Regions from separate parts of the Lysinibacillus sp. NPDC095746 genome, predicted to be linked through region 1. Evidence: predicted binding sites of a transcription regulator. Region 1 holds the regulator's gene; each other region holds the start of a gene.
The links. Region 1 encodes CtsR, which represses protease genes until heat stress. Its sites were predicted from a motif close to ATGGTCAATAAAGGTCAAACA; they were not measured.
Positions count from the first base shown of each region.

Region 2: the regulator CtsR is predicted to act here: its motif matches at 2,605-2,625, upstream of ACIQ7N_RS19790 (ATP-dependent Clp protease ATP-binding subunit).
Region 3: the regulator CtsR is predicted to act here: its motif matches at 6,305-6,325, upstream of clpP (ATP-dependent Clp endopeptidase proteolytic subunit ClpP).

Region 1 is NZ_JBIWGL010000007.1:101,384-112,093, forward strand. It holds gene corA (magnesium/cobalt transporter CorA) at 1-249, opposite strand, end outside; gene ACIQ7N_RS07345 (class I SAM-dependent methyltransferase) at 299-985, opposite strand; gene ACIQ7N_RS07350 (magnetosome magnetite crystal formation protein family) at 1,106-1,411, shown strand; gene ACIQ7N_RS07355 (CtsR family transcriptional regulator) at 1,785-2,255, shown strand; gene ACIQ7N_RS07360 (UvrB/UvrC motif-containing protein) at 2,269-2,817, shown strand; gene mcsB (protein-arginine kinase McsB) at 2,814-3,923, shown strand; gene ACIQ7N_RS07370 (ATP-dependent Clp protease ATP-binding subunit) at 3,913-6,357, shown strand; gene radA (DNA repair protein RadA) at 6,710-8,086, shown strand; gene ACIQ7N_RS07380 (PIN/TRAM domain-containing protein) at 8,525-9,610, shown strand; gene ispD (2-C-methyl-D-erythritol 4-phosphate cytidylyltransferase) at 9,623-10,306, shown strand; gene ACIQ7N_RS07390 (SWIM zinc finger family protein) at 10,460-10,710, opposite strand, start outside.
Region 2 is NZ_JBIWGL010000033.1:18,136-28,845, forward strand. It holds gene ACIQ7N_RS19775 (prolyl oligopeptidase family serine peptidase) at 1-711, shown strand, start outside; gene ACIQ7N_RS19780 (metal-sulfur cluster assembly factor) at 765-1,073, shown strand; gene ACIQ7N_RS19785 (Crp/Fnr family transcriptional regulator) at 1,730-2,416, opposite strand; gene ACIQ7N_RS19790 (ATP-dependent Clp protease ATP-binding subunit) at 2,690-4,816, shown strand; gene ACIQ7N_RS19795 (YjzD family protein) at 4,865-5,059, opposite strand; gene ACIQ7N_RS19800 (beta-ketoacyl-ACP synthase III) at 6,263-7,201, shown strand; gene fabF (beta-ketoacyl-ACP synthase II) at 7,233-8,474, shown strand; gene ACIQ7N_RS19810 (YuzI family membrane protein) at 8,777-9,007, shown strand; gene trpS (tryptophan--tRNA ligase) at 9,070-10,059, opposite strand; T-box leader at 10,359-10,593, opposite strand.
Region 3 is NZ_JBIWGL010000005.1:115,652-126,361, forward strand. It holds gene trxB (thioredoxin-disulfide reductase) at 1-806, shown strand, start outside; gene ACIQ7N_RS05740 (8-oxo-dGTP diphosphatase) at 1,203-1,670, shown strand; gene rapZ (RNase adapter RapZ) at 1,680-2,573, shown strand; gene ACIQ7N_RS05750 (gluconeogenesis factor YvcK family protein) at 2,578-3,561, shown strand; gene whiA (DNA-binding protein WhiA) at 3,627-4,574, shown strand; gene ACIQ7N_RS05760 (HPr family phosphocarrier protein) at 4,690-4,947, shown strand; gene ACIQ7N_RS05765 (hypothetical protein) at 5,121-5,333, shown strand; gene clpP (ATP-dependent Clp endopeptidase proteolytic subunit ClpP) at 5,638-6,219, opposite strand; tRNA gene ACIQ7N_RS05775 (tRNA-Arg) at 7,035-7,109, shown strand; gene ACIQ7N_RS05780 (spore coat protein) at 7,544-8,158, opposite strand; gene ACIQ7N_RS05785 (LemA family protein) at 8,340-8,552, shown strand; partial or broken gene ACIQ7N_RS05790 (LemA family protein) at 8,514-8,920, shown strand; gene ACIQ7N_RS05795 (TPM domain-containing protein) at 8,920-9,684, shown strand; gene ACIQ7N_RS05800 (S9 family peptidase) at 9,949-10,710, shown strand, end outside.

The sequences.
Region 1 (10,710 bases):
GTTAACTCTTTGGATAACAAAGAAATGGAAATCATCATAAAAATCGAGCTTTGGCCGCTGTAAACGCATTAAACAATCTTCTATAGCAAGTGGGTGAAAATGGAAAAATGTATCTAACAGTAGTTCTTCCTCATCGGTCGGACAATTAAAATCGACCCAGTACCATTCAAATTCGTTTTTGTGTATATCTTCTAGCGGAAAATCCTTTATAAGCTTTTGGTCTTTTGTAATGCCTATTGTACGTATCACAGCATTCACCTCAATTCTGTTAATTATAGCTTAACAGGTGTATAAATCTTCACAATAAACTTTCTTTATAACATATCCAACCACCAAATAAAGTAGTCGCAAAGAATCTAGATGGTTTTGTAAAACCTGCCTGCTGTAATAGTGCTAAAATGTCCTCTTCACGCATAAATGAAAGAGAACGTATGGATTTCTCCATTTCCGCTACTTCCGATGGTGTTAGCTTTGTATGCTGTAGCCAATAAGCACGCCATAAATCAAATTGTAGCTCAGTTTCTAAGGAACCTTGCTGCCCATATTTTGAGACGAGGACAAAGGGAGCACCAGGCTTTAAATTATTCGCTATTTCTTGTAATGTTGCAAGCTTCTCTTGATCATCTTGTATAAAGTGAAGCACTAATACACAGCTTGCTGCATCAAACTTCACTGCAGGTAACTGAGTATCCAGTATAGTTCCTTGATATAAAGAAATATTATTAGGTAGAGATTTTAAACGTTCACCAGCGATTTGTAGCATCGCTTCTGACGGATCTATACCAACAAATGACCAATGAGGACTTTTCTCAGCAAGCTGTAAAATCTCATTGCCGCTTCCGGAGCCAACGACTAAAAATTCAGCTGTTTCATGTAACGCAGATTGGTAAAAGGTTTGTGTCAAACGTAGCATTGCATCATAGCTAGGGAGCGTGCGACGAATACCTTTTTCGTATTCGTTTGCAAGTTTGTTATTAAATTCCATCGGTTATCACATGCCTTTCAAAAAAATTTTAAAATCCAATTTATATTTGAAACTATTTAAGAAATAGATCCGTAAATAGTAGTACATAAAATAAAAAATTAAATGGAAGGATTGATATAAATGGAAACTAAATGGTCTAAGGTAATCATACACGCAAGTGCGTTTTTTGCGCCATGGTTAGTACCGATTATATTTTTCTTAATTAGCTCAGATGAAGAGGTAAAAAGTATTTCCGTGCAAGCCTTATTGTTCCAAGTTGTAATGGGGGTATTAATGACAATTTCGGGGATTTTAAGCTTCCTAATCATTGGTATACCGTTCTTAATTGTTTTTGGTATCATGTATTTTGTTGCACCAATTATCGGTATTGTGAAGGCTCTATCTGATGAGCATTGGCGTTATCCAATAGTTGGTCGATGGGTATAATTTTTATAGACGCAAGTATATGCTAGTTGCATATGCTTGCGTTTTTTCTATAGCTGAAAAGGGCATCTTATAACTAAGAAACTTATTTCAGCGGTTGTCCAAACATCTGCAGAAATAAGTTAAAAATCATCGCTTCCATACGATAACGGTTAACTGACCTGCATCAAGCTGCTGACGCTACGCTTCCGGGCAAAAAACATCCTGCTCGCCTAACCACAAAGCCGATTCCGGACGCAATTATTCCTGGCATAGGCATAATTAATTTTTTCTAAGTGCGAAATAATTGCAATTATTTTCAAGCGTTTTGTATAATATACTCAAAGAAAGTCAAAGATAGTCAAAGTCAGTGAAGTAAGCGAGGTGTATTCCTAAAATGCGTAATATATCAGACATCATAGAAGGCTACTTAAAGCAAGTGCTTGAATTAGGTGGAGAAGGGCATATTGAAATAAAACGTAGTGAAATCGCAGATAAATTTCAATGCGTGCCCTCACAAATAAATTATGTAATCAATACTAGATTTACTGTCGAGCGAGGTTATCTTGTTGAAAGCAAACGTGGTGGTGGTGGATACATTCGAATTTTACGTGTCCGCGCGAATTCACAAATTGATCTGATTGATGATGTCCTCGCGCAAATAGAAGGTGGGGCATCGCAAACAATGACAGAAGATTTAGTGTATCGACTAATTGATGAGCAGGTAATTTCAAAGCGAGAAGCGAAATTAATGTTAGCAGCAGTTGATCGCTCAACTCTCGATTTGCAACTCCCGTTACGGGATATTATTCGAGCAAGAATTTTACGAGCGATGCTAACAACGATTAAATATGAACAGCACAAATAAAGAGGTGATGGGAATGATATGCGAACATTGTAAGCAGCGTAATGCGACAGTTACCGTAACACAAATTCAAAATGGTCAAAAAGTAGAGCATCATTATTGTGACGTCTGTGCCTCGCAGTTCCATCCATTTCATGCTGAATTTAAGCAAGAGCCAATATCTATTCAGCAGTTATTATCCAATTGGTTTGGCTCCCCTACATGGCAGCAACAACAAGTGGGTGAAAAACAGCAGGCACCACCACAACCGCAAACATGCCCACAATGTGGATTTACGTATAAACAATTTTTAAAAGAAGGTAAGTTTGGATGCCCTAGCTGCTATGATACCTTTGGTGAACACTTACCGAAGCTCTTTAACCGTATACAGGCTGGTCCTCAACATATAGGAAAAATGCCCGGTGCCCAAAACAATGTCTATGTCATCAAAAAGCAAATTGAAGATATTCGTAAACGTATGAAGATTGCTGTAGATGAAGAACAATTTGAAGAGGCCGCAAAGCTTCGTGATGAAGCGAAGGAACTTGAGAAGCAGCTACAATTTAAAGGTGGTGATGTGTCGTGATGATTGAGTCATTTTTAGAGCGTGCTACACCGATATGGATGAGTGTAGAGGACGATTATTCAGATATTGTCATTAGTACACGCATTCGCCTTGCTCGAAATTTAGATGGTTATCGTTTTCCATTAGCCTTTACAGAGGATGAAGCATTACAGGTGGAACACGCAGTTACACATGCAATCAAGGATAGTACAGAACTTCGAGAAAATTATTCATATTTTGCTATTAAAGACTTAACGTCTTTACAGCGTCAAATACTTGTGGAAAAGCACTTGATTAGTCCTCAGCTTGCAAAAAAAGAGCGAGTTGGCTCCATGCTCTTATCTGATGACGAATCAACTAGCATTATGGTGAACGAAGAAGACCATTTACGCATTCAATGTATGACGGCGAGTTTTCAACTTCAAAAGGCATACGAGCAAGCCAATAAAATTGATCGTACCTTAGAGAAAGCTTTGCCTTACGCATTTCGAGATACATTTGGTTATTTAACAAGTTGTCCAACAAATATTGGTACTGGTTTACGAGCATCTGTCATGATGCACCTGCCTGCCCTTACACTTACGGGTCAGATGAATCAAATCATTAATGCGATGACACGATTAGGAATGACGGTAAGAGGAATATATGGGGAGGGTAGTGAAAATATAGGGAATGTTTACCAAGTGTCAAATCAGATTACACTAGGGAAAACAGAGGATGATATTTTAGCCGATATCCAAAGTGTCGCTGAAAAAATAATTCAAAAAGAACGACATGCAAGAGGTAAGTTAATGGAAAAAGCAGAGCTTGCCTTAGAAGATCGTGTATACCGTGCTTTAGGGACATTAACACATGCTCGAATTTTAACGAGTGAGGAAGCTGCTACCTGTCTTTCCAATGTTCGTTTAGGAGTAGATTTAAGGTTAATTGAAGGTATTAAAGCGACTAAATTAAACGAATGTGTTGTTAGTATGCAACCTGGATTTTTACAGAATTACGCAGGTGACGTTTTGCCACCTACTGAGCGAGATCGCGTACGAGCGGAAATGCTTCGTGAGGCACTATCTCGAGAAAATATGAGTAAGCCTATTATTCGGAGAAAAGGAGAGGATTCATTTGATGTTTAATCGTTTTACACAACGCGCGCAAAAAGTATTACAGCTTGCACAAGAAGAGGCAATTCGTTGGAAACACGAATCAATTGGAACAGAGCATATTCTATTAGGGCTTATCCGTGAAGGTGGCGGTATTGCTGCAAAAGCGTTAGAAGCCATTGATATTAGTCCCCAAATGATTGAATCAGGTATTGAAGAGCTTGTAGGGAAAGGTAAAGAAGATGTTGGTCCAATTGTCCACTACACACCTCGTGCTAAAAAGGTAATAGAACTATCAGTCGATGAATCACGTAAATTAGGTCATTCCTATATCGGCACAGAGCATTTACTATTAGCGCTTATTCGTGAGGGTGAAGGTATAGCGGCCCGTGTATTAAATAATGCTGGTGTCGGATTGAATAAGGCTCGTCAGCAAGTGCTATTGTTATTAGGTAATAACGATAATGCTCAATCTGGTCAACAAGCTGCACAGGCTGCCAATACACCAACATTAGATAGCCTTGCGCGTGATTTAACGCAAATTGCTCGTGAAGGCACTTTAGATCCAGTCATTGGTCGAAGCAAGGAAATTACACGTGTTATTGAGGTTCTGTCACGTCGTACAAAAAATAACCCTGTATTAATCGGGGAGCCAGGTGTTGGTAAAACAGCTATTGCTGAAGGCTTGGCACAGCAAATTATTAATAATGAAGTCCCAGAAATTCTTCGTGATAAACGTGTTATGACACTTGATATGGGGACAGTTGTTGCTGGAACAAAATATCGTGGTGAATTTGAGGACCGTTTGAAAAAGGTAATGGATGAAATTCGCCAAGCAGGAAATGTTATTTTATTCATCGATGAATTGCACACATTGATCGGTGCGGGTGGTGCAGAGGGTGCCATAGATGCGTCAAATATTTTAAAACCATCTTTAGCACGTGGCGAGCTTCAATGTATTGGTGCAACGACACTAGATGAGTATCGCAAATATATTGAGAAGGATGCGGCATTAGAGCGTCGTTTCCAACCAATTCAAGTTGATGAACCAACTGTAGAAGAAGCGATTCAAATTATTCAAGGCTTACGCGATCGTTATGAAGCGCATCACCGTGTGAAAATCACTGATGAAGCAATTGAAGCGGCAGCGAAAATGAGTGATCGATATATTTCTGATCGTTTCTTACCAGATAAGGCGATTGACTTAATCGATGAAGCCGGTTCTAAAGTCCGCTTACGTTCATTCGCAGTGCCACCAAACTTAAAGGCACTTGAAGATAAGCTTGAAAATGTGCGCTCTGAAAAGAATGCAGCTGTCTCAGGTCAAGAATTTGAAAAGGCAGCATCATTAAGAGATACAGAGCAAAAGCTAAAAGATGAAATCGAAACTACAAGAAAAAACTGGAAGGAAGAACAGGGTAAAGCCGAGTCAAAAGTGACAGTGGATGATGTAGCAGCGGTAGTATCTATGTGGACTGGAATTCCAGTTTCGAAAATTGCGTCAGAAGAATCGTCTAAGTTATTACAACTTGAAGAAGAGTTGCACAAACGGGTTGTAGGTCAAGGAGAAGCGGTAGAGGCAATTTCTCGCGCAATACGTCGCGCAAGAGCTGGTTTGAAAGATCCGAAACGACCAATTGGCTCATTTATTTTCTTAGGCCCTACAGGGGTTGGTAAAACAGAGCTTGCCAGAGCACTAGCTGAGGTTATGTTTGGCGATGAGGACGCAATGATTCGCGTGGATATGTCTGAGTACATGGAAAAACATTCGACTTCACGTTTAGTTGGTTCACCTCCAGGCTATGTAGGTTTTGATGATGGCGGTCAACTAACAGAAAAGGTTCGTCGTAAACCGTATTCAGTAGTATTACTAGATGAAATTGAGAAGGCACATCCAGATGTTTTCAATATCTTACTTCAAGTACTTGAAGATGGCCGTTTAACAGATTCTAAAGGTCGAGTGGTCGATTTCCGCAATACCGTTGTTATTATGACTTCAAACGTCGGTGCAGATGCTTTAAAATATCAGAAAAACCTTGGCTTTAATGTAGGTGGTACTGATACGAAGTATAAAGATATGAAGGGCACAATGCTCGAGGAATTGAAAAAAGCATTCCGTCCAGAGTTCTTAAACCGTATCGACGAAATGATTGTCTTCCACTCACTAGAAAAAGAACATTTAAAAGAAATCGTCGCAATGATGGCGAATGCTTTAACAAAACGTCTGAAGGAGCAAGACATTTCGTTAGAGTTAACGGATTCGGCACTCGAGAAAATTGCAGAGGAAGGCTACGATCCTCAATACGGTGCTCGCCCACTACGTCGTTCGTTGCAAAAACAAGTAGAAGACCGTTTATCGGAAGAACTGCTGAAAGGCAATGTAGAGAAGGGTAATCAAGTTATTATTGATTACGTGAATGAAGAGTTTGTTGTGAAGAAAAAAGAGGAAGTTTCTACTTCTAAATAATCTTCAACAGTGGGGGGGCATCATCCCCCGTCTACCCATTAAATGTTTATTTGAAAAGAACAGCAAGGCATAGTGCCAAGCTGTTCTTTTTTATCGTCATTTAGAATTTTTGAAGGTGGTTCCTTTTTAGAGGGTTCTAAACACCTACTGAAATAGAGGAACTTAGTCTAAGAGCGCCACGTTCTGTGGTAACGACTGTGTGACCACCATCACATTGGCCCAAAGCCCCTTGTCAGACGGATTTTAAAAGGAATAAATTATGCGGGCACAATTAAAAATCTGGACGCAATTACGCCAAGGCTTAAATTGATGTACAATAAATATAAGAACAAATATTCGAGGTGGATGCATTTTGGCGAAGAAAAAAACAAAATTTGTATGCTCAAGCTGCGGCTATGAATCCGCAAAATGGATGGGAAGATGTCCAGGGTGTGGGGAATGGAATAAGATGGTTGAAGAGGTGGAGGTGGTCGCGAAAGGGCCACGAGGGGCATTCCAACATTCTGCTACGGTTACTCAAAAGGCTCTCCCTATTATGCAGATTGAAGCAGCTGAGGAATCACGAGTTGCAACAGAAATGGGTGAGCTTAACCGAGTGTTAGGTGGAGGTATCGTGCCAGGTTCTCTTGTATTAATTGGGGGAGATCCTGGGATTGGGAAGTCGACATTGTTATTACAAGTATCTGCGTTGCTTTCGAATAAAGGGCATCGCGTGCTTTATATTTCTGGTGAGGAATCCATCCGTCAAACAAAGCTACGTGCAGAACGTTTAGGGGTGATGTCACAGGAGCTGTATATCTATTCTGAGACGAATTTAGAGTTTTTAAATCAGACTATTGACGATGTGCAGCCAAAGTTTGTTATTGTCGATTCGATTCAAACTGTTTTTCATCCAGAGGTAACGAGTGCACCTGGTAGTGTATCACAAGTGCGTGAATGTACAGCAGAACTTATGCGAATTGCAAAAACAAAGGGAATTGCAATTTTCCTAGTTGGACATGTAACAAAAGAGGGCCAAATTGCAGGGCCACGTATATTGGAGCATATGGTTGATACGGTATTGTATTTTGAAGGAGAACGACATCATAATCACCGTATTTTACGCAGCCAAAAAAACCGTTTTGGCTCTACGAATGAAATTGCTATCTTTGAAATGCTTCAGGGGGGCTTAAAGGAAGTGTTAAACCCGTCTGAGTTGTTCTTACAGGAGCGTTCTCAGGGAGCGGCAGGGTCAACAATCGTAGCCTCAATGGAAGGTACACGGCCAATTCTAGTTGAAATTCAGTCACTTGTAACACCAACAAGTTTTAATTATCCAAAACGAATGGCAACAGGTGTCGATCAAAACCGTGTACAACTGCTTATGGCTGTTCTTGAAAAGAGAATGGGCCTCATGTTACAGGCTCAGGATGCATATATTAAAGTTGCTGGCGGCGTGAAACTGGATGAGCCTGCAATTGATTTAGCGGTGTTGACAAGCATCGTTTCAAGTTTTAAGGATCAAGCTGTCAGAGCAACGGACTGCTTTATTGGGGAAGTAGGTTTGACAGGGGAGGTGCGTCGTGTATCTCGTATTGAACAACGTGTGATTGAGGCAGCAAAGCTCGGATTTAAACGGGCCTTCATACCGACTTCGAATATAGGTGGATGGGATTTCCCACAAGGTATTGAGATAGTTGGTGTGGAAACGATAAAGGATGCATTGAATGCTTGCTTTAGAGAGCTATAAAAAAGCTTGTGCATGTTGGGCAATGTTCTGACATGCACTTTTAATTTATTTCAGCGGGTGTACAAACACCCGCTGAAATAAATTAAAGCCTCCGGCGGATGTCACGGAAATCGGCAAGGAGTTCTTTGTGCATGCACAAAGCCGATTCCGGACGCAATTATGCCGAGGCATAATTGATTTGCAAGCTTTTGTAATTCATAGATAGAAGGTAGGAAACTCTAAAGGGGGTAATGGCGTCTAAGATAACGTCTGTGAAAAGGCTTCTTTAATGCCCAGCAGATGCTTAAGCATGTGAAGGATTTCAATAATTGATTGTCCTCTTTCATTAGAATCGAAATGGTTGATCACAAGAATATTAATGATACTTTGATGGGTTCATAAAAGATTTTCTACAGTAAACTATGTATAATTAAATAGTAAAAATGGGAGGTGACAGTTATGAAAAAATTTGTTCAAATTGCTTTTTTACTGATTGGAGGAGCATTAGGCCTTGTTTTCTTACCGCCATTATACGAATTGCTTCATTTATCATCTAATCCTTGGCTTGATAATCCCTACGTATCAGTAGCTTTAGGAGCGCTTTTACTGTTTACACTATCATTTGCCTTTTCAGATTATTTCGTAAGGCTAATTAGTTGGATGGAAGACGTGCTATTTAAAGTACCTGTTGGAGATTTATTATTTGGTACACTGGGACTTATTATCGGGCTAATCGTTGCTTATTTCTTAGGATTTGCAATTGATAGTATTGATTTACCGAAATTTACAAAGGTTTTACCAATTATATTGTCATTTGTGCTGGGCTATTTAGGGTTCCGTGTAGGCTTTAAAAAGCGAGATGAATTAATCCAGCTATTTACGTTACGTGGTAATAATACGAAGAAAAAGTTAACGGAAGGTGCAGAGCCTCAAGAAGTACGAGGTAGCTATAAACTGTTAGATACTAGTGTTATTATTGATGGTCGTATTGCAGATATTTCTGAGACAGGCTTTATAGAAGGTACGCTAGTTGTACCCCAATTTGTCCTTACTGAGCTCCAGCATATTGCTGATTCTTCGGATACATTAAAGCGTACAAGAGGTCGTCGTGGCTTAGATATTTTGAAGAAATTACAAGATGAACGTATGACGAAGGTACAGATTACTGAAGAGGACTTTGAGGATGTTCAAGAGGTTGATTTAAAACTAGTACGCCTTGCAAAGAAAATGGGGCACGATACACAAATTGTTACGAACGACTTTAACCTAAACAAAGTTTGTGAGCTCCACCACGTTAAAGTGCTGAACATCAATGATTTAGCAAATGCAGTAAAGCCTGTCGTTATTCCAGGTGAGGATATGCAAGTGATGGTCATTAAAGATGGTAAAGAGCATAATCAAGGGGTTGCCTATTTAGATGACGGCACAATGATCGTTGTTGAAGGGGGACGTAGCTATATAGGACAGGCAATTACAGTAACCGTAACAAGTGTTCTTCAAACATCAGCAGGTCGTATGATTTTTGCTAAACCAAAGGATGACTAGGAAGTGGGAAATGTGCAATATGAAGTAGTGTTGCCTGCTGCGGGAAGCGGAAAGCGAATGGGTGCAGGGCAAAATAAGTTATTTTTAAATCTTTTAGAAAAACCAATCCTCATACACACACTAGAGGTTTTTGAACAGGACAGCCAGTGTACTGGTATTTGGCTTGCAGTGAAGCCGGAAGAGCGTGTATTTATTCAAGAAATGTTAGAGAGGTATGGAATTACTAAAGTTAAAGGCTTACCTGATGGTGGTGCAGAACGACAGCATTCCGTCCATTCTTGCATGAAAGAAATGAAGCAGGTTGATATTGTGCTTGTGCATGATGCTGCGCGTCCGTTTATTACGCATGATATTATTGCAAATCTTGTACAAAGTGCATATAATTTTGGCGCTGCGATTGCGGGTGTTCGTGCGAAGGATACGATGAAAAAAGTGCGCGATGGTGTTATTGAAGAGACGATTGATCGAGAAAGCTTATGGATGATCCAAACCCCACAAGCATTTCAATTTGATTTAATTGTAGAGGCGGAGGATGTAGCTGAGAAGGTGGGCTTCCTTGGCACAGATGAAGCAATGCTTGTTGAGCGTCTCGGACATGAGGTGCATATTGTGGAAAGTAGCTACGAGAATGTAAAGATGACGACGCAAGAGGATTTAGTTTTCGGTGAAGCGATATTGCGTAAACGTGCTTTGTAAAGAGTAGTTGAGAAACATTAGGTAAATTACAATGGTAGCAGCTAAGCAGCATACAAAATCCCGTAAAGAAGTAGCACTATAACTTCTTACGGGATTTTATTTTAACTTCTATTAGCGATGTTCTTAAGCAACGCTTTTTGCAGGGGAAATCCACTATTTCATAATATTCTTTAATTCCTCTATAAAAGCAGGGCGTTTTGGGTAAGTTTGTAGTAAATCAGTAATTAACCGTTCAGCTTCTACGGTATAACCTGCCTTACGCATAACATTGATTGAACGACAGACGTCTTTATAATTTTTTCGATTAGAGGAAGATTGAGCATCTATGGTGATGGCATCAATGAAAAGTGCACAAACTTCTTCATAGTACTGTTCTTTAATGAATTGATAATAGTGACCTATTC
Region 2 (10,710 bases), on a different contig from region 1:
GAAAGTATGAATGAAGAAACCCCGGTAGTGATTTTTTTACATGGCTTTATGAGTGCAAAAGAACATAACTTACATTATGCATACCAATTAGTAGGCAGGGGGGTGCGTGTCCTATTACCAGATGCAAAATTACATGGCGACCGTAGTGAAGGTCTATCTGAGATGAAAATGAGCTTACATTTTTGGGATATTGTTTTAAATTCTATTCATGAAGTTGAACAATTATATAATGAATTAAAGAATAAAAAATTATTACTGAATGATAAAATTGGCGTTGCTGGTACCTCGATGGGTGGAATTGTAACATCAGGCTGTTTAAAGCGTTATGACTGGATTAATACAGCAGCAGTATGTATGGGTGCGCCAGGGTTTCTTAAATTAGCGGAGTATCAATTACAGCAATTCGCTAAAAGCGGTGTAAATTTGCCAATGTCCGAAGAAGAAATACAACAAACGAATGAGCTTCTTGCTAAATATGATGTCAGTCTAACACCAGAAAAATTCGCAGGAAGACCTGTGTTATTTTGGCATGGGGAATTAGATAAAACCGTTCCTTTTAATGAAACGTATAATTTTTATTTATCTTTACGTAAATACTATGAACAAAATCCAGAAGACTTAAAATTCTTAGCAAATAAAAGAGCGGGCCATGCTGTGTCACGAGACGGTATGTTAGCAGCAACTGAATGGCTTGCGCAGCATTTGGCATAATAAGATGCATCTGCTATGATTAAGTTAACACTGTGACGGAAGGAGAAATACAGATGGATCAAGATATGAAAGAAAGCATGTTAGGTGCATTAGAAAATGTAATTGACCCTGAGCTTGGTATTGATATCGTCAACTTAGGTTTAGTATATGATGTAGAGTTAGATGAAGAAGGTGTAGCAACTGTTACAATGACATTAACTTCTATGGGTTGTCCGCTAGGACCTGTTATTGTTGATCAAGTGAATACAGCTTTAGGTGAGCTTCCAGAGGTAAAAAGTACAAATGTCAACATTGTATGGAATCCACCTTGGTCAAAAGATAAAATGTCACGCTATGCAAAAATGGCATTAGGTGTACGCTAAGTCCACATAAAGCAGATAAAAAATCTCCGCTTGCAACAGTAAGCGGGGATTTTTGCATCAAAAAACTATTGTGCCAATCAAATTAAGGTGTCGTATAAAAATAGGGCTCTTCGGTAAAACGAGGGGTTGATTTCCGTTCCGGCTGGGGGCGTCCGATGAGCCGCTTCACTCGCTTTGTGATCTGATCCCCTTGGAGTCGCCCAGTCTGCACTCCAATCAACTGAATCACATGATGTACGTTTTAACAAAATAACACCCAACTTTTTAGTTTTATCGGAACACTTTTAGGAATTATCGCCCAACTTTTAAATTTTATCGATAAACTTTCACGTTTTATCACCCAACTTTTCATTTTTATCGACATCTACCTTCCAAAGAGCAAATACACAACTTTAACAAAAAGGTTTCGTCTGCCGAAAACGTGTCAGCGGCAACAATATACAATTACATCACTGCTATAAATTGTTCAATTATGATGCGTTTGTCATAGTGTCCAATTTTGAAATATATAAAATTTATAAAAGTTCTACGCTATCGTTGATTGGAGTGGAAGGCTAATCGACGCTCGCCCACAGGAAAGTGAGTAGCCTGGAACGGAAATCCCCCTATAAAAAATCCCCGCTTATAACTCAAAGCGGGGATTTTGTGTGTAGTGATTAATCGATACGACATATTTGTAACGGACAATTCTCACAGGCAATTTCATCCTTTAAAAATTGTAAATCGTGAATGGTAATATAACCTTTTTCGAAGGATATAATATTTCGCTTCTTTAAGTCATTAAGCATGCGATTAATCATTTCTCGACTCGTCGCACATAAATTAGCGATTTCTGTATTTGTTAATGGGAGGTCAATATAAATAGTGTCATTTTCTAAAGGCTTACCATAAGTATTTGAAAGGCGGATGAGTGTTGAAAATAAAGCGCCCTTTTTACCATTTAAAACTAAATCGCGCAAACGACTTTGATGTTTTAAATTTTCTGTTTGCAACCACTTCATATATTCCACCATTAAATTAGGTTGTTCCACTAGTAAAAGTTCCAATGATTCACGGCTTAGTACATATAAACTAGAGGGTTCTAAAACTTTAGCAGTCATGGAATTATACGTAAGTTTACAAAATAATGAGCCTTCTCCAATAATACTATCTGGACCACAAATACGAATGGTTAATTCCTTCCCATTCTCTGTTTCCTGGCTAATCGAGATAGCTCCTGTTTTTATATAATAAATTTCTTGCGCACGTTCGCCCTCTAAAAAAATTTTACTATCCTTATTTACTTTAATAAAAACACCGTGCTTTTGAAAAAGATCATGAAATTTTTCTTGTATATAATCCATTATAACCATATTTCCAACACATCGCTTTCTTTTTGTAAAAGATGTCTAATTATTACAAAAGGATGGTGAACAATTTCGATACTAAATCTAAGAAACATACTTTTATTATAACGTAATTTTCCAGTTATAAGGGAAGAAATTTTAGGGCTAATTCTTTGCGGAGGTTTGTCGTGTGTTGTAAAATAAAGTTAGTCAAAAAAGGTCAAACATTTTTTTGTGAAACAGAATGGCAAACGAGATTCCGCTTAACATTATTGAAAAGGAGTGCTAAATATGCAATTTCAACAAACAGATGACAAAAAACCATTAGAAAAATTTGGACGTAATTTAATAGATGAAGTAAAAAACGGTAAAATGGATCCGGTAATCGGACGTGATGAAGAAATTCGGAATGTCATTCGTATATTAACACGCAAAACGAAAAATAACCCTGTTTTAATAGGTGAGCCGGGGGTTGGTAAAACAGCAATTGTAGAAGGATTAGCCCAACGTATCGTAAAAGGTGATGTGCCTGAGGGGTTAAAGGATTGCATATTGTATGAGTTAGATATGAGTGCTTTGATAGCTGGTGCTAGTTATCGTGGACAATTTGAAGAGCGCTTAAAAGGTGTTTTACAAGAGGTAAAAGACTCCGAGGGGCGCATTATTTTATTTATCGATGAAATTCATACAATTGTTGGTGCAGGTAAAACAGATGGTGCGATGGACGCTGGGAATATGCTGAAGCCAATGCTTGCACGAGGTGAGCTACATTGTATCGGGGCTACAACATTAGATGAATACCGTATGTATATTGAAAAGGATCCTGCTTTAGAGCGTCGTTTTCAACAAGTGCTTGTACGTGAGCCATCTATTGAAGATACCGTTTCTATATTACGAGGCTTGAAAGAGCGCTTTGAGTTACATCATGCAGTACGTATTCATGACCGTGCGATTGTAGCGGCAGCAGAGCTTTCAAATCGTTATATTACAGAGCGTTTCCTGCCAGATAAGGCCATCGATTTAATCGATGAAGCATGTGCGATGATTCGAACAGAAATAGATTCCATGCCACAGGAGTTGGATGCAGTAACGCGCCGTATTATGCAGCTTGAAATTGAGGAGCAAGCGTTACGTAAAGAAAAGGACGAGGCAAGTAAAAAACGTCTAGAGCAACTTAGTGAGGAATTAACAAAGCTGAAAGAATCCTCAGAGGGCATGCGTAAACAATGGGAAACAGAAAAAGAAGCGTTACACGGCATTCAGAAAAAACGTGAAAAACTTGATAAATACCGTCGTGACTTAGATGAAGCAGAAAGTAAATATGATTTAAATAAAGCTGCCGAACTACGACATGGTAAAATTCCTACACTTGAAAAGGAAATTCAAGAGATGGAAAAACAATTAGAGAATGGTACGGAATCACGTATTTTACGTGAAGAGGTAACAGCTGATGAAATCGCATCTATCGTTTCACTCTGGACGGGGATACCGGTGACGAAATTAGTAGAAGGTGAGCGTGAAAAATTATTGCGCTTAAAAGATACATTGCATGAGCGTGTAGTCGGACAAGATAATGCTGTACAGCTTGTTACAGAAGCGGTATGGCGTGCTAGAGCTGGTATTAAAGACCCGCATCGACCAATTGGTAGCTTTTTATTCCTAGGGCCAACAGGTGTTGGTAAAACGGAGCTTGCGAAGGCACTAGCGGCACAGCTGTTTGATTCTGAGGATCATTTTATTCGCATTGATATGAGTGAATATATGGAAAAACATAGTGTGTCACGTCTTGTAGGGGCACCTCCAGGCTATATTGGCTATGAAGAAGGTGGTCAATTAACAGAAGCTGTTCGCCGAAATCCATATTCAGTAGTGTTATTAGATGAAATTGAAAAAGCCCATCCTGATGTTGCAAATATTTTACTGCAAATATTAGATGATGGACGCATTACGGATAGCCAAGGTCGTATGGTCAACTTTACGAACACAGTGATCATTTTAACTTCTAACATTGGCTCAAGCTATTTAATGGAAGCGAAGGAAGACGATGTTGCAGTTGAGGATTTAGTGATGGCTGCACTGCGTCAACATTTTAAACCAGAGCTGTTAAATCGTATGGATGATATTATTATGTTCCATGCATTATCAGATGAACACTTTACTGCGATTGCTTGGAAATATGTCGAACAGCTTGTCAAACGAGTGGCTGAGCAAGACATTACTTTACAAGTAGAACAACATGTAATTGACTGGGTTGTAGAACAAGGAGCAGATGCTCAGTTTGGCGCTAGACCACTAAAACGCTTCGTGCAACGCTATATTGAAACTGCGGTTGCCAAAGAATTGCTTCGAGGTGAAGTATTACCAGGTGAAACATTGCACATTAGAATGCATGATGGCCATTGCATAGTTGAAAAATAACAAAAAAACCTGTTCCGCATTAAGCGAAACAGGTTTTTTCTAGTTGAATTAATGATTGTCTGCAGCTTCTGGAGTTGACTCGTTTGGAATAACTGCTCCGATGATGAAAACAAGAATTGTAAATACAACTGATGTGACAACAGCAGTTTGGAAATCAAAATCAACACCAAGTACAGAGCTTACTACGTAGTTTAACATTGAAACTAGTAGGAATGACCATATGAATGTTACGATATATTGCATTAATTTCACCTCAACCGAACTTTTTTATATCATTATCATATCATAACATAAATCGAAAAAAAAAAAACCTTTTCTGTGAAACATGGCGAATTTGTCACAACGATAATTCTAATTTGTACTTTCATGCAATTTCATTGGTATCGGCGAAATTCGAAGATGTTGTAAATGCTGATGCTAGAGAGAGTCCGTGGTTGTTTGAATGTGGAAAAATAATCGATTGGTTCATGCCTACTTTCGATTTCCAGTTTCACCACGAAGTGTATCTTTTCTTAGATTCTACATTAATGGCAGGTAATAATTATTATCATTGTTTTAATGCGTGGAAAAGTATTAGGAAAAATTAACGTGGTTCATACTCGCTGCCATTTTATTTTATGGTGAGCGTATGGTTATCTTTTATTCAAACTAATGTTGAGTTCTAAGGCATCTCATACCGAATTGGGTCATCTGTATGGGTCATTTTTTGATTTGAAACTTTTTTACATATCATTCGTAGTATAACTAGACAATTCGAATTGATAGAACTGAAAAAAGGGAGAAATAAAATTTTGAACCATTGAATGAAACAATTACTTTTTGTGATTTACTTTATTACCATTGCGGATGCGTATTACTCAACGTTGTTTATTGAACCGAAAGCACCACCGCAACATCAGACCATTAAAGCGTCAGCCATTACGTTCATACAACTACGGTAGCAAACCTAACAAAAAGAAATGTACAACACGTCGTTTGAAATCTTCCGTAGTGCAACACACCAAGCAATGTCTTCAGAGCATAAAATGTTCCAAAGAGAAGATGATCCTTAACGACCTATTAGAGCATAGATTGGACATACGCAGATTCATGCGAGAGCCACCTTTCATCTTTTTACGCTATCGACTTTTACGTTGTTGATAATTTATCTATTAACAAGGCTAAAGCTGCAGATTTATTGCAGCTTTTTTTTGCATTAACCGCCATTTTTAATTTTTTTCAGCAGCTTCACTTATTCCCAAAAGTAATGCTTTTTCTTGCATGATTTCCGGTGCGGATGGGTGATTCTCTAGAACATATCGGGTGCCCCAAGTCGGAACGGAAATGACCCCCACGTTAGTAATAAGGGACGTTAAATTTAATTCATCTTGCACCAATACTTCATTATGAGTTATAATTATGACCAGTTACTAATAATTGATAGTAAGAAAGCAGAGGGGTTGCTAAATGAACGCTGGTATTATAGGAATTGGCAAATACGTTCCGGAGAAGGTCGTTACAAATTTTGATTTAGAAAAAATGATGGACACTTCGGATGAATGGATTCGAACTCGTACAGGGATTGAAGAACGCCGTTTTGCTGCAGATGACCAAGAAACTTCAGATTTAGCAGTAGCTGCTGCAAAAGAGGCTATTGCAAAAGCAGGTATTACACCAGAGGAAATAGGCTTAATACTTGTAGCAACAGTAACACAAGATCAAAATTTTCCAAGTGTAGCATGTATGGTTCAGAAGCAAATTGGAGCAGTTAATGCGGCTGCGATGGACCAAGCGGCTGCTTGTTCAGGATTTATATATAGTTTAGTCACAGCAAAGCAATTTGTAGAATCAAATGCTTATAAATATGTCTTAGTAGTAGGTGTTGAAAAACTATCGAAAGTACTTGATTGGGAAGACCGAAATACCGCTGTGTTATTCGGTGACGGTGCAAGTGCAGCAGTCGTTGGTCCGGTATCAGAAGGTAGAGGTATTTTATCATTTGAACTTGGTGCAGACGGTACAGGTGGAAAGAATTTGTATTTAACACAGCAGGACACAATCGCTATGAATGGCCGTGAAGTATTTAAGTTTGCAGTTCGTCAAATGGGTGAATCTGCAGTAAACGTATTAGAAAAAGCAGGTTTAACAAAAGAAGACGTAGATTTTTTAGTGCCGCATCAGGCGAATATTCGAATTATGGAATCTGCTCGTGAGCGTCTAGAACTACCACCGGAAAAAATGTCGAAAACGATTCATAAATATGGGAATACATCGGCAGCGTCTATTGGTATTTCCTTGGTAGATGAGCTTGAGGCAGGTAAAATTAAAGATGATGATTTATTAGTACTTGTTGGATTTGGCGGTGGCTTAACATGGGGTGCCGTTACAATTAGATGGGGAAAATAAAAAACGAAAAATGCTTGAGGGGAGTAAGACAATGAGTAAACGACGAGTAGTAATTACAGGAATTGGCGCAGTTACACCACTAGGGAATAGCATCGAAGAAACATGGACTAACATTAAAGCAGGGAAATCTGGCATTGGCGAGTTAACACGTTTAAATAAAGATCTTTTCGCAGCGAAAATTGCCGCTGAAGTGAAAGACTTCAATATTGAAAAGTATATTGAACGTAAAGAAGCTCGTAAAATGGATCGCTTTACACAGTATGCCTTAGCAGCATCTATCATGGCGATGGAAGATGCACAATTAACAATCGATGAAGAACTAGCACCACGGGCAGGTGTCTGGATTGGCTCAGGAATCGGTGGTATGGAAACATACGAACAGCAATTTTTAACATTCCAAGAGCGCGGAGCAAGACGTGTAAGTCCATTTTTTATTCCAATGATGATTCCAGATATGGCTTCAGGTCAAGTGTCGATACATTTGGGGGCAAAGGGCATTAATTCTTGTTCAGTAACTGCTTGTGCTTCAGGTACAAACTCCATTGGGGATGCTTTTAAAGTAATTGAGCGTGGCGATGCAGATGTTATGATTTCTGGTGGTGCAGAGTCGCCAATCGTGACGATGGCAGTAGCAGGCTTCTGCGCAAATACTGCATTATCTTTAAATACAGATCCAGAAACAGCTTGCCGTCCATTCGATAAGAATCGCGATGGTTTCATCATCGGTGAAGGTGCGGGTATTGTTATTTTGGAAGAGTATGAGCACGCAAAAGCACGCGGTGCAAAAATCTACGCAGAAGTTCTTGGCTATGGTGCTACAGGAGATGCACATCATATTACCGCTCCAGCTCCAGAAGGAGAAGGTGCTTCTCGTGCAATGATGCAAGCTTTAACTGATGGCGGCGTAGAAGCTTCACAAGTAGACTATATTAACGCACATGGAACAAGTACACCATATAACGATTTATTTGAAACACAGGCAGTAAAAACAGTCTTTGGTGAACATGCCTATAATCTTGCAATGAGTTCTACAAAATCAATGACAGGTCACTTATTAGGTGCAGCTGGTGGTGTTGAAGCTATTTTCACAGCGCTCGCACTTAAAGAAGGCATTTTACCACCGACAATTAATTTAACAGAGCCAGATCCAGATTGTGATTTAGATTATGTACCGAATGAAGCTCGAAAAGCAGAGATTAAATATGCTATGAGTAACTCACTTGGATTTGGCGGGCATAACGCTAGTCTATTATTCAAAAAAATTGAGGAATAATAAAATTAGTGGGGATTTCATCATCCCTACTTTTTTTTATTAAAAATTATGAAAAGTGGTTGATTGGAGCGGAGACTAGGCGATTCCTTGGGGCTCATCGGACGCCTCCAGGAAGCTTTGCTTTGTAGCGAAAGCAAAAGCGTCAGCTCAAAGCCCTAGCCGGAACGGAAATCAACCACTCGTTTTGCAGAAGAACTTACGTCAACATAAAAAACGTCAGCCTAATTTACATGGCTGACGTCTTTTTTTATAGTTTTGTGAATAGATGATAATTAAGAAGAAATAGAAAGGATGCCCTTATCTTGTTCCGACTCTTTTTATTTTTAATGAGCTATGGCTTATTGATTCTCTCAGTAGGGAATCTCATTTTGTATTTGAATTATCGGACGCTCGGCTATTCCTGGCTAGTAGTTTTTAAGTTCATGGCACAAACATCAGCATTTTATATGGCCATTGGATCAGCCGTTGTGTTATGCGCTGTTGTGCTTGATCTTGGTTATGATAAAACTATAAATGAAAAAGATAAGATGTAACTCTTAAGTTACTCTCTTTTTGGCCAAGCTCTTACAATCATCTTTATAATAAAGTCTTCTTGTTAGCGACGTGTACGACCAAGGCCCATAGCTTCTTCCATGCGTTTTAATGTAGCACTTGCAATTGCATTTGCCTTTTCAGCACCTGCATCTAAAATAATATCTAATTCTGAGGATTCTACCAAATTATAGAACTTCTCTTGAATTGGCGTTAGGTGATCAATAACCGTTGCTGCCACACCTTGTTTGAAACCACCATAGCCAACGCCTTCGTATTTTTTTACAAGATCGTCAATAGATACGCCTGAAATCGCAGATTCGATTGTTAGTAAATTAGAAACACCAGGTTTATTTTCTACATCAAATGCCACAAAACCATCAGAGTCAGTAACAGCCGACTTAATTTTTTTCTCAATATCTTTCGCTGAATCTAAAAGCTTAATTGTCGCTTTTGTATTTGGATCAGATTTACTCATTTTTTTAGTTGGTTCTTGTAGTGATTTGATACGAGCCCCTGCTTTTGGTAATTGAATTTCAGGAATCGTTAATACGTCACCAAAACGTTTGTTAAAGCGCTCTGCTAGATCACGAGTAAGCTCTATATGCTGCTTTTGATCATCACCGACAGGGACAATGTTTGTATTGTACAAAAGGATGTCTGCTGCCATTAATGGCGGATATGTTAGTAGAGCGGCAGATACGCTTTCCTTACCGTGAGATTTATCCTTGAACTGTGTCATACGTTCAAGCTCTCCAATCGATGCGACACATTGTAGCATCCAGCCTGCCTGTGCATGTGCTGGCACTTCTGATTGAATAAATAATGTAGATTTTTTAGGATCGATGCCAGTAGCGATATACGTAGCTGCTAGGTTGCGAATATTTTGACGCAATTCCTTTGGATCTTGTGCCACTGTTATTGCATGCTGATCGACGATACAATAAACAGCATCACCTTCATCTTGTAATGCAGGGAATTGCTTAAACGCACCTAAATAATTCCCTAGAGTTACAATACCTGTTGGCTGTACGCCTGAAAAAATAGTTGTCATTGTCATTTCCTCCTTGAATTTAAGTCCCTTATTTTTACATAAACGACAAAATGAAGAGTCGTCACCAAAAATGTGTGGTTGATTTCCGTTCCGACTGGGCGCTTTCCTGGGGGCGTCCGATGAGCCGCTTCACTCGCGCTGCTCGCTCCAGGGTCTCATCTGTGACGCTAATCCCCAAGGAGTCGCCCAGTCTCCACTACAATCAACTTTTCGTAATAGACGTTTTAATAAAAGTCATTCACAATTCTTGGTGATGAACCGAAATAAAAAAACATCATGCGTCCTCATTAGTTCTTTAATGAAGGGACGAATGATGTTTGAATCCGCGGTACCACCCAGCTTGCCTAAACAGGCCACTCTACTTCGTAACGTGAAGGGGACGAGCTTTGCTAATAAACTTCAGTAAGGAAACTAAGCCGTTCACAAAGCTAACTCGGAAGTCCATTCCAAATGCTTACACGATCTGTTTGCAGCAACCACAGACTCTCTAAACGTGTAAAATGCAAATGTACTACTCTTCGTCAGCGTTTTTTATTTTGTTCAATAACAGTCTTTTAAGGTGAACTCACCAAAGACATAATTGATTGATTGCAAAAAATTATATTATAAAGGCTCAGTGAAATGCAAGTGCGTAAAGTCAGACTTTTGGCG
Region 3 (10,710 bases), on a different contig from region 1:
CAGAAGAAGTAGAAAACTATCCTGGGTTTGATACAATTCTAGGGCCTGAACTATCTACAAAAATGTTCGATCATGCTAAAAAATTCGGTGCAGAGTATGCATATGGCGACGTAACTGAAATTATTGATGGTGAGGAATATAAAACAATAAAATCAGGTACTAAAGAATATAAAACACGAGCAATTATTCTTTCTACAGGTGCCGAGTATAAAAAAATGGGCGTGCCTGGCGAAAAAGAACTTGGCGGCCGTGGTGTCAGCTATTGTGCAGTATGTGATGGTGCATTCTTCAAGCAAAAAAATCTTGTTGTCGTAGGTGGCGGGGATTCTGCTGTTGAAGAGGGCGTTTATTTAACTCGCTTCGCTGATAAAGTAACAATTGTACACCGACGTGATAAATTACGTGCACAAAAAATTCTCCAAGATCGTGCCTTTGCTAATGAAAAAATTGATTTCATTTGGAATGCAACAGTGAAAGAAATTAATGAGGCTAACGGTAAAGTTGGAAGTGTAACATTACAATCAACTGTAGATGGTACAGAATCTAATTTTGCTACTGATGGCGTATTCGTATACATTGGTATGCTTCCATTAACAAAACCATTTGAGTCTCTAGGCATTTTAAATGATGCTGGTTATATTGTGACAAATGATAATATGGAAACGACAGTACCAGGTATCTTCGCAGCTGGAGATGTACGTGAAAAATCACTTCGTCAAATCGTTACAGCGACAGGGGATGGAAGTATTGCAGCACAAGCAGTACAGCACTATGTGGAAGAATTATTAGAAAAAATTAATGCTTAAAGTGGATCATTGAAAAGGGCAATCTCCTTTCAAAATGGGTGTGCATATTTTAGTAGAATGCCCAAGATCAATATTTTGAGGTAAAAAATACAATTTTAATACGGTCTTAATATAGTTGTAACTTGAATGACATATAAAAGGTGTAATATATAAATTGTAATTAGCAATCCCCCTTTTATTTTGTTAAGTAGGTTGTTTCCACCAATTAGGTGGAGCAGCCTATTTTTGTTGTGAACGGAAATTTTTATGACTGAGTTTCATATGTTTGAGTAAAGGTTAAAAACAGTATCGATAAAGTTAAAATTGCAAATGACGTAAAGTTTAGAATTGAGGACAAACCTTGTTTGGTCTTGCTATAATAAAAGGTAGAATGCAAAAGAGATTAGAGGTGTGCCTATGCAAAGAATTGCAAATTTAATAGCCGTAAAAGACGGTCAAGTGTTATTACTTCAGAAGCCGAGACGTGGCTGGTACGTAGCTCCTGGCGGTAAAATGGAGAGCGGTGAATCGATTTATGAGGCTGCAGTACGGGAGTTTAAAGAAGAAACAAATGTCACACCAATAAATGCTCATTTAAAGGGTGTTTATACAATGGTTATTAAAGAAAATAATGAGGTAGTGGACGAATGGATGCTTTATACATTTGTTGCAAAGGATGTAGAAGGAGTACCGTTTAAAGAAACTAGAGAAGGCGAACTTGCATGGCACCCAGTAGAGGATTTGAAACATTTGCCAATGGCTGAAGGTGATCGAACAAACTTACAATTTGCTATCTCACAATCAGGCATTCAGTACGGTACATTTGAATACACAACTGAATTTGAATTACTTCATGAGAAAATACAAATATCAATCGAACAATAAAGGAGCTGCATGACAGTGGTGGTTGAAGGACCAAAAGGTACAAGTGAATTGGTTATTATTACAGGAATGTCTGGAGCTGGGAAAACAGTAGCTATTCAAAGCTTTGAGGATTTAGGGTATTACTGTATTGATAATTTACCACCAGCGTTACTTACAACATTTTTAACCTTACTAAGGGATTCGGGTAAAAATATTACACGTATAGCAGCTGTCATGGATATGCGTGGTGGCGACTTTTTTGATTCTCTTATCGGCGCTCTCGACCATATTCTAAAAGAAGGTGACATCGTTGCACGTATTTTATTTTTAGATGCAGATGATGCAGCTTTAGTTAGACGTTATAAAGAGACAAGACGTGCACATCCATTGGCTGTAAATGGTTTACCATTAGATGGCATTAAACAAGAACGTAAGCTTTTATCCGAAGTAAAAGGTCGCGCTAAATTTGTCTATAATACATCTAATATGAAGCCTAAAGAGCTACGTGAAAAAATCGCTAAAGAATTTGCCAGCGATGCTGATAATATTTTCTCGGTAAATATTATGTCTTTCGGATTTAAACATGGTATGCCGATAGATGCCGACTTAGTATTTGATGTCCGTTTTTTGAAAAATCCATATTATGTAGAAGAGTTACGCCCTAAAACGGGCTTACAAACTGAGGTATCTTCTTATGTTTTGGCACTTGAAGATACGCAAACACTTATTCAAAAACTAACGGATTTGTTTGAATTTATGATTCCGCTCTATAGACAAGAGGGCAAATCACAACTTGTCATTGCCTTTGGATGTACTGGAGGACAGCATCGTTCAGTAACATTAGCAGAGTATTTTGGGGCATATTTAGCTGGAAAGGAAAATACTGTTATTACACATCGTGACATCAATCGTAGAAAGGATTGAGTGAATGGGAAAGAAGCGAACAAAGCTTGTTGTAATTGGTGGTGGTACGGGGCTTTCTACGTTACTACGAGGGCTCAAGCACCACCCATTTGATATTACTGCAATTGTGACAGTAGCAGATGATGGTGGTTCTTCAGGACGTTTACGAGATGACTATGATATTCCACCACCTGGTGATGTCCGTAATGTGATCGCGGCGTTATCGGATGTTGAGCCGCTTGTAGAGCAAATGTTTCAATACCGATTTTCTGCATCAGAAGATTTACGTGGGCATTCATTAGGTAATTTAATGCTGACTGCTTTAACAGATATTACCGGGGATTTTAACCATGCTATTAGTGAAATGGGAAAGGTTTTAAAGGTCCATGGTCGCGTCATACCAGCTGCCAACAAAAAGATAAATTTACATGCTGAGCTTGAGGACGGTTCAATCATTGAAGGGGAATCTAAAATTCCAAAGGCAAAAAAACGAATTAGTCGTGTTTTTTTAGTGCCTGAAAATGTGAAACCGTTACCAGAGGCTATTCGAGCAATTCATCGTGCTGACTATATTTTAATTGGTCCAGGAAGTTTATATACAAGCATTATTCCAAACCTTCTTGTAAAAGGAATAGGAGAAGCTGTTGTAAAGGCTAAAGGAAGAAAAATTTATGTTTGTAATTTAATGACTCAAAAAGGTGAAACCATTTCATATACAGCAGGTGATCATGTTAAAGCTATATATAAACATGTTAGTGACTCCTTCATTGATTCTATATTGGTGAATGATGTAAAACTCCCTCATCCTGTAAAAGAGCTTTATAAGGAAGAGTGTGCTGAGCCAGTAACATTCGACGTTGCAAAGCTTGAAAGTATGGGATTAGAGGTTATTAAACGGGATATTGCCACGATTCGCCCAGATGGGACGGTGCGTCATAATGCTACAAACGTTGCGAAATGGCTTGTAGATTACGCAAATATCTATGAACAAGAAGTTAGTGAATCATAAAGCGCTTATTGTATATGATAAGATGAACATATACATAGAACAAAAAGTTGAAAGGAGGGCGTGATATGTCTTTTGCTTCAGAAACGAAAAAAGAGTTAACGCAAATAGAAGCGGACAATCATTGTATGAAAGCAGAAGTATCTGCCCTAATTCGTATGAATGGTTCATTATCCTTTGCTAATAAACAGTTAAGCTTAGACGTACAAACTGAAAACGCTGCAATCGCAAGAAGACTTTATACGATTATGAAGAAGCTGTATCCGTATAATGTAGAGTTACTTGTTAGAAAAAAAATGCGTTTGAAAAAAAATAACGTATACATTTGCCGCGTAAGAGAAGGTGCGCGTGAGCTACTGATTGATTTAGAAATCATCTCAGACGACTTTCAATTTAATCATACTATTTCTCGGAAGCTCATTAAAAAGAGTGGTCAAAAAAGAGCATATTTACGAGGCGCATTTTTAGCGGGTGGCTCTGTCAACAATCCAGAAACATCCGCCTACCATTTAGAAATTTATTCATTATATAAAGAGCACGGCGAGGCCTTAATGGATTTAATGAATGAATTTGAGCTCAATGCAAAAACAATTGAACGAAAAAAAGGCTTCGTAACTTATTTAAAAGAAGCGGAAAAAATTTCAGATTTCCTTAACATTGTTGGAGCGCATCAAGCAATGATGAAATTCGAAGACGTCCGCATATTGCGAGACATGAGAAATAGTGTCAATCGCATAGTTAACTGTGAAACAGCGAACTTGAATAAAACAATAGGCGCCGCATTACGTCAAGTAGAAAATATCCGATTTATTGAAAATGCAATAGGTCTAGATCAATTGCCAGAAAAACTACGTGAAATTGCACGATTACGCGTAGAATACCAAGATGTCACACTAAAAGAACTTGGTGAAATGGTATCAAGTGGAACGGTTAGTAAATCCGGTGTCAATCATCGATTACGGAAAATAGATGAAATAGCCGATGCATTAAGAAGCGGAGAAAAAATTGGTGGTTAAATTTTCATACTTTTCAGGTATGAATGTGAAAAGCGTAATCGCATATTGTTCTTTTGCTAGTAAGTAAGGTAAGATAAAAATAATAGATGAACGGTAGTAAAGGGGAGTTTTAAGAATGACCGAGAGAAGAGTCCATGTAAAATTAAAATTAGGACTACAAGCTAGACAAGCAGCACTATTTGTACAAGAAGCAAATCGTTTTAACGCAGATATCTTTCTGGAAAAAGACGAGAAAAAAGTAAATGCTAAATCCATTATGGGTGTTATGAGCTTAGCCATTGCAAAAGGAACAGAGGTTGTACTTAGTGGCGATGGCAACGATGCTGAGCAAGCGGTTACAGCATTAGCAGCACTAATCGAAAAAGAAGATTAAAGAACTATGACGCAAAAACTGTCCAACAGTAAAACTTACATGTTGGACAGTTTTTTTGCGCTTTTGCACTGAAAGTAGAGCTAAAGCGATGGGAAATATGGCCGAAGAGACGGATAGAAGAGTCAGAGCGACGGAAAGAAAAGGCTGAAGCGACGGAAAGAAAGGTCAAAGCGATGGAAGAACGATCAGAGCAACGGAAAGAAGAGCCGAGCGACGGAAAGAAGAGCCGAGCGACGGAAAGAAGAGTCAGAGCGACGGAAAGAAGAGTCAGAGCGACGGAAAGAAAGGCTGAAGCGACGGAAGAACGATCAGAGCAACGGAAAGAAGAGCCGAGCGACGGAAAGAAGAGTCAGAGCGACGGAAAGAAGAGTCAGAATAATGGATAGAACCGTCAAAATGAAAGATAGAGTAACCAAAGTCGTGGATAGAACCATTAAAATCGTGGATAGAGCATAAAGTCGTGGATAGAACCATTAAAATCGTGGATAGAGCCATAAAAATCGTGGATAGAACCGTTAAAATCGTGGATAGAGCCATTAAAGTCGTGGATAGAACCATTAAAGTCGTGGATAGAACCATTAAAATTGTGGATAGCCCAATCAAAGTGAAGGATAGTCCCATCAAACCAATACAGTTAGTGTCGAACAAAAAAAGACATCCCAGAAATAATCTGGGATGCCTTTAACTTTTTTATTTACGTTCCATAATTTGGTCGATTAGGCCGTATTCTTTTGCACGCTCAGCTGTCATGAAGTTATCGCGGTCTGTATCTCTTGCAATGACTTCAAGTGGTTGACCAGTGCGTTCTGATAAAATTCCATTTAATTTTTCACGTAAGAATAAAATACGTTTTGCAGCGATTTCGATTTCAGTTGCCTGACCTTGTGCACCGCCAAGAGGTTGGTGAATCATTACTTCAGCATTCGGTAATGCGAAACGTTTACCAGGTTCACCAGCAGCAAGTAGGAAAGCACCCATAGATGCTGCCATTCCGATACAAATTGTTTGTACTTGTGGCTTGATAATTTGCATTGTGTCATAAATTGCCATACCAGCAGTGATAGATCCACCTGGTGAGTTAATGTAAAGGAAAATATCTTTGTCTGGATCTTCTGCTTGTAGGAATAGAAGTTGAGCAACAATTGAGTTAGCAACGTTGTCATCAATTGCACTTCCTAATAGGATGATACGATCTTTTAGTAGTCGTGAATAGATGTCATAAGCACGTTCACCACGACTTGTTTGTTCAATAACTGTAGGAATTAAATTCATGTTAAATCCTCCTTAAAAAACTAAATTCGAATACTTTTGCTGAAAACTTCCTTGGTAATTCAGCTGTATCCTTATCATACACATTATAGTCAGGGAAGGTCAAATATTAACCCTGTTAAAGTAAAATAAATTAAATCAATTTTTCCTTGGCGTATTAATAGTGCTGCCTCGCTTTCGCCACAGAAACTATTGGACGCTGCCGCCTCGCTTTGGTCACCAAAACATTGGATGCAATCGCTTCGCTCTCGCCCAGAAACCATTGGATGCTACCGCTTCGCTTTCGCTCCAAAAATATTGGATGCAGTCGCTTTGCTTTTTGCCACAAAAAACTTGGATGCAATCGCTTCGCCCTTGCCAGAAACCATTGGATGCACGCTTCGCCCTCGCCCAAAAACACTTAATGCTGTCGTCTTCGCCCAGAAAACATTTTATGCTACCGCCTCGCTGTTGCTACAAAAAACATTCCCATTACCGCCTCGCTTCCACGCAAATAAGGAAGTACCGCAAACGCTTTGCTCTCATGTAAATAGATAGCGTGTCCAAAATTAAAAGGGTATCAGCATAATTCACAAATCTGTGATATCCGTCTGTAGTTTATCTATTTTTCGTAGGTATTTTGATACTTATTGAATCAAGATAAAAAAAGTTAAAATGTTTTGCATTCTATAGTTGAAATATGGGCAATAGGTTTGTATAATTGATAAGGTCACATAAGTTAAAGTACAGTACACTATTTTGCAGGTATGCTTCACATGAGGGTTATCTACATCATGCTTTTCTAAAGCCTAGGGTGAGTACTTTTTTTTTGTTTAATTGCCCTCGTGGTGTAATGGATAACACGTAAGATTCCGGTTCTTGCACTGGGGGTTCGATTCCCTCCGAGGGCGCCATTTTACTGATTATTTGATTTACTTTAATAACTCAATTCTCCTAATAAGTAGTTTAGCAGCCTGCTTAGTGGGGAAAAGAGAAGGGAATATAATGGAAATATTGCTTAATAGGCATTATTCCCGTATATGTTCCTTTCAAACCTTCAAAAAAGCAACAACTCCAAATTATTTTTAGTGAACATACTGTACGTGAAGACTAGTTATACTAGTCGAAAAAAAAGAATCCTATCTGAGGGGATTCTTTTTTTTTTACAAATAGTCTAAAAATAGCACCAGGATGAATGGCTAAACATTCACTCCAGGTGCTATTTTTAGTTATTCGATGGGTGATCGACTTGGCGAATCCATGAACGAAAGCATTTTTTATAAAAAATTAAACAAGAGCAGCCCCTGGGTGATAGTGACCACAGATGGGCTGCTCTTTTTTTTAAAAATTAATGAAGGGGATTTGTTGTAGTGCTGTATGCATTAAGCATCGTTTGCATATCTTGTTGAGAAAATTGAGGTACTTGATAGTAGCCATGCATATTTTGGTATATAGATAATTCGTATGCCATTTCAATGCAGTTGGGAATACTATCGGCAATAACGCGACGAACAACAGGGTTTGTAGTTTCTGTTGCTGCTGCAGTCATACCTTTTGCCACACCCTTTTGAGCGCCAAGTAAGAAGCCAGAAATACATTCATCGCTGAGCTCGTTTGCATTTTGCATTGGCTTTTTAGGTTGGCCAGGAGTTAATCCATATTTAAAATTATTTCCTGTCTCCATTTGATAGCGACCTGTAGGAACAGATGGATCATGACCTGTGCTATAAGATTCCACAATAGTGTTATACATACCTAATGTGAAATTGTATTGGCGATCCAAAATACTAAGTAACTCTGTGTCCTTAACATGTGGACGTAAAACAATGGATTGATTCATACAAGCAATGATTGCACCGATTGTTTCATGCAAGTCCATTTGCTCATGTCCACCATGATTTAGGCTTTGTTGTTGATTAAACGATGTTTGGTTTGATGATTCGTTTTGAAACGATTGTGTCAAAAAAAGCGCCTCCTAAATATCATAGTTTGTTACAGTATTAAGTATGGCACGTTAGAGAAATTTCATACGGTATTAATGCATTTGCATATATGTAGAATAGGGATGTTTTTTTGCTACACATTAGAAAAAAGAAAGGCTTATCATGGATGATAGCTAACAGAAAGCGAAGGAGGTTTTAGAATTGAAAAAAATATTTGGACCTGTAGGAATAATCGTTATTATTTTAGTTATATTGGCCTTACTATTTATTCCAAAATACAATAGTCTAGTAACGGCAGAGGAAAGCGTAGATTCGAAATGGGCGCAAGTTGAAAATCAGCTACAACGTCGCTACGATTTGATTCCGAACTTAGTAGAATCTGTAAAAGGTTATGTAACCATGAGAAAGAAGTGATCGCTAGCATTACAGAGGCACGTGCACAAATGGGAAGTGCTCAAAGTCCAAAGGAACAGGCTGTTGCCAATGATGCATTAAACGGAGCACTTAGTCGATTACTAGTAGTCGTAGAAAATTATCCGAATTTAAAGGCAGATGCAAATTTCCGTCAATTAATGGATGAATTAGCTGGGACAGAAAATCGTTTAGCGGTGGCTCGAGAAGATTACAACAATGAAGTGCAGACTTTTAATAAAACGGTTAAACGTTTTCCAGGCAATCTTATTGCAGGGATGTTTGGTTTTGAACAGAAAGAATACTTTAAAGCAGCTGCGGGTGCTGAAAAGGCACCATCTATAGATTTTGGCAGTTCAGGTAAACAATAATGAAACGGTTAATATTCCAACTTGCTATTGTTAGCATCATGTTTATTCTGTCTATAAGAATGGCGGATGCCGCAATGCCGACACCGAAGAAAAATACGTATATTCATGATTTTGCTAATGTTTTATCAACATCCGTAAAGGAAGAACTCAACCACTATTCAGAGCAGCTAGACAAAGGCACAGGTGCTGAAATTATGGTCGTAACAGTAGATACGATTAACGGAGAAGAACCAAAAATGTATGCAACAAAAATGATTCGTTCATGGGGGATTGGCGATGCGCAAAAAAATAATGGTGTTTTAATTTTAGCAACGTTTGGGCAGGGCGATGGCAATAATGATGTCGTCATTGCTGTAGGCCAAGGTCTAGAAGGAGCATTACCTGATGGCAAGTTGGGGCGCATTTTAGATTCAGCGTTTTATCCAAATGCAAGAGCTGGGGACATTAATAAGGCATTTAAAGCAACGTACGCAGAAGTATTTCAAACTGTCGCACACGAATACAATTGGGATGGAAAGATGCCTGAAAATACAGCTGACAATGAAGAAATGCCAACGTGGATGATTATTTTAATCACTATCATCGTACTTGTTATTTATACATTTATTTCTAATGGTAGAGGAGGAGGGCCTCGTTCTGGTAGACGTGGCGGTTTTCCGGGTGGTTTTCCAGGTGGATTCGGAGGTGGCGGCTCTAGGGGCGGTGGATTTGGCGGATTCGGGGGCGGCTCATCTGCTGGTGGAGGAGCAAGTCGGAAATTTTAACTTCAGATGCCTGCCTTATGTAACGTGTAAGTGAACTGGCAGTTACAAGTGTTTTGGTAGCGACAGACTTCCTTTATAGGCGGAAGCTTCCGGTGGCATAACTGTTTATAGTAAAAAAGTGAACTCAATCAGTTCGCTTTTTTTATTGGTTTAAAAGGGAAATATACTTAATTATTATCAATTATTGACAATAGAGATAAAATTGCTATAATTCAATTATATCGACAAACGATATAACATAAACTGATATATGGAGGAATCATTTTGAAGAAGAGATTTTTATCAGCATCATTAGCGGTTATTTTAACATCATCTGCTGTCATTCCTGTATCTATGCAGGAAGTACGCGCTGCCAATGAAACTAGCAGTCAAGTAGAAGTAAAAGAGGAACGTTTATCTGCTAAGGAATTTTTAAATTTAACTGTAACAGCCCTAACATTCCAACATGGATCAGAGACAATGCGTCAGCAAATCATTGATACGTGGGTAAAAGGCGAAGAATTAAAAGATTTAAGTGTCCATATTAAACGTGATGAAGCGGCACGTATTTTAGTAAGAGCGCTAAATAAAGAGGAAAAAGAAGCAACACTTGCTGAGTATCAAGAAAAAGCAAATAAACTTGGCTTATTTAACGGTCTGCCAACTAGTGAAACAATTTCTAAACAAGATGCAGTTAAAATTTTGAATAACGCTAAAAATGTGAAAAATGGTGTTAGCAATAATGAAGGCGTGAAAGAAATTTCTGTTGAAGATTTCATGAAAAATCCAGGAAACATGGGCTATGAACTTTCACCAGATGGCAATTACATTTCTTATGCTTCTGCATGGGAAAATCGATTAAACATTTTCGTGAAAAAAATGAATGACGATAGTGAGCCTGTACGTGTATCTAATTCAACGGATCGTGATATCGGGGGATTATTCTGGAAAGATGATAATTTACTATATGTAAAAGATAAAGGTGGCGATGAAAACCACCACATTTATTCAACAACATTTAATGGTAATGAGGAAAAGGATTTAACA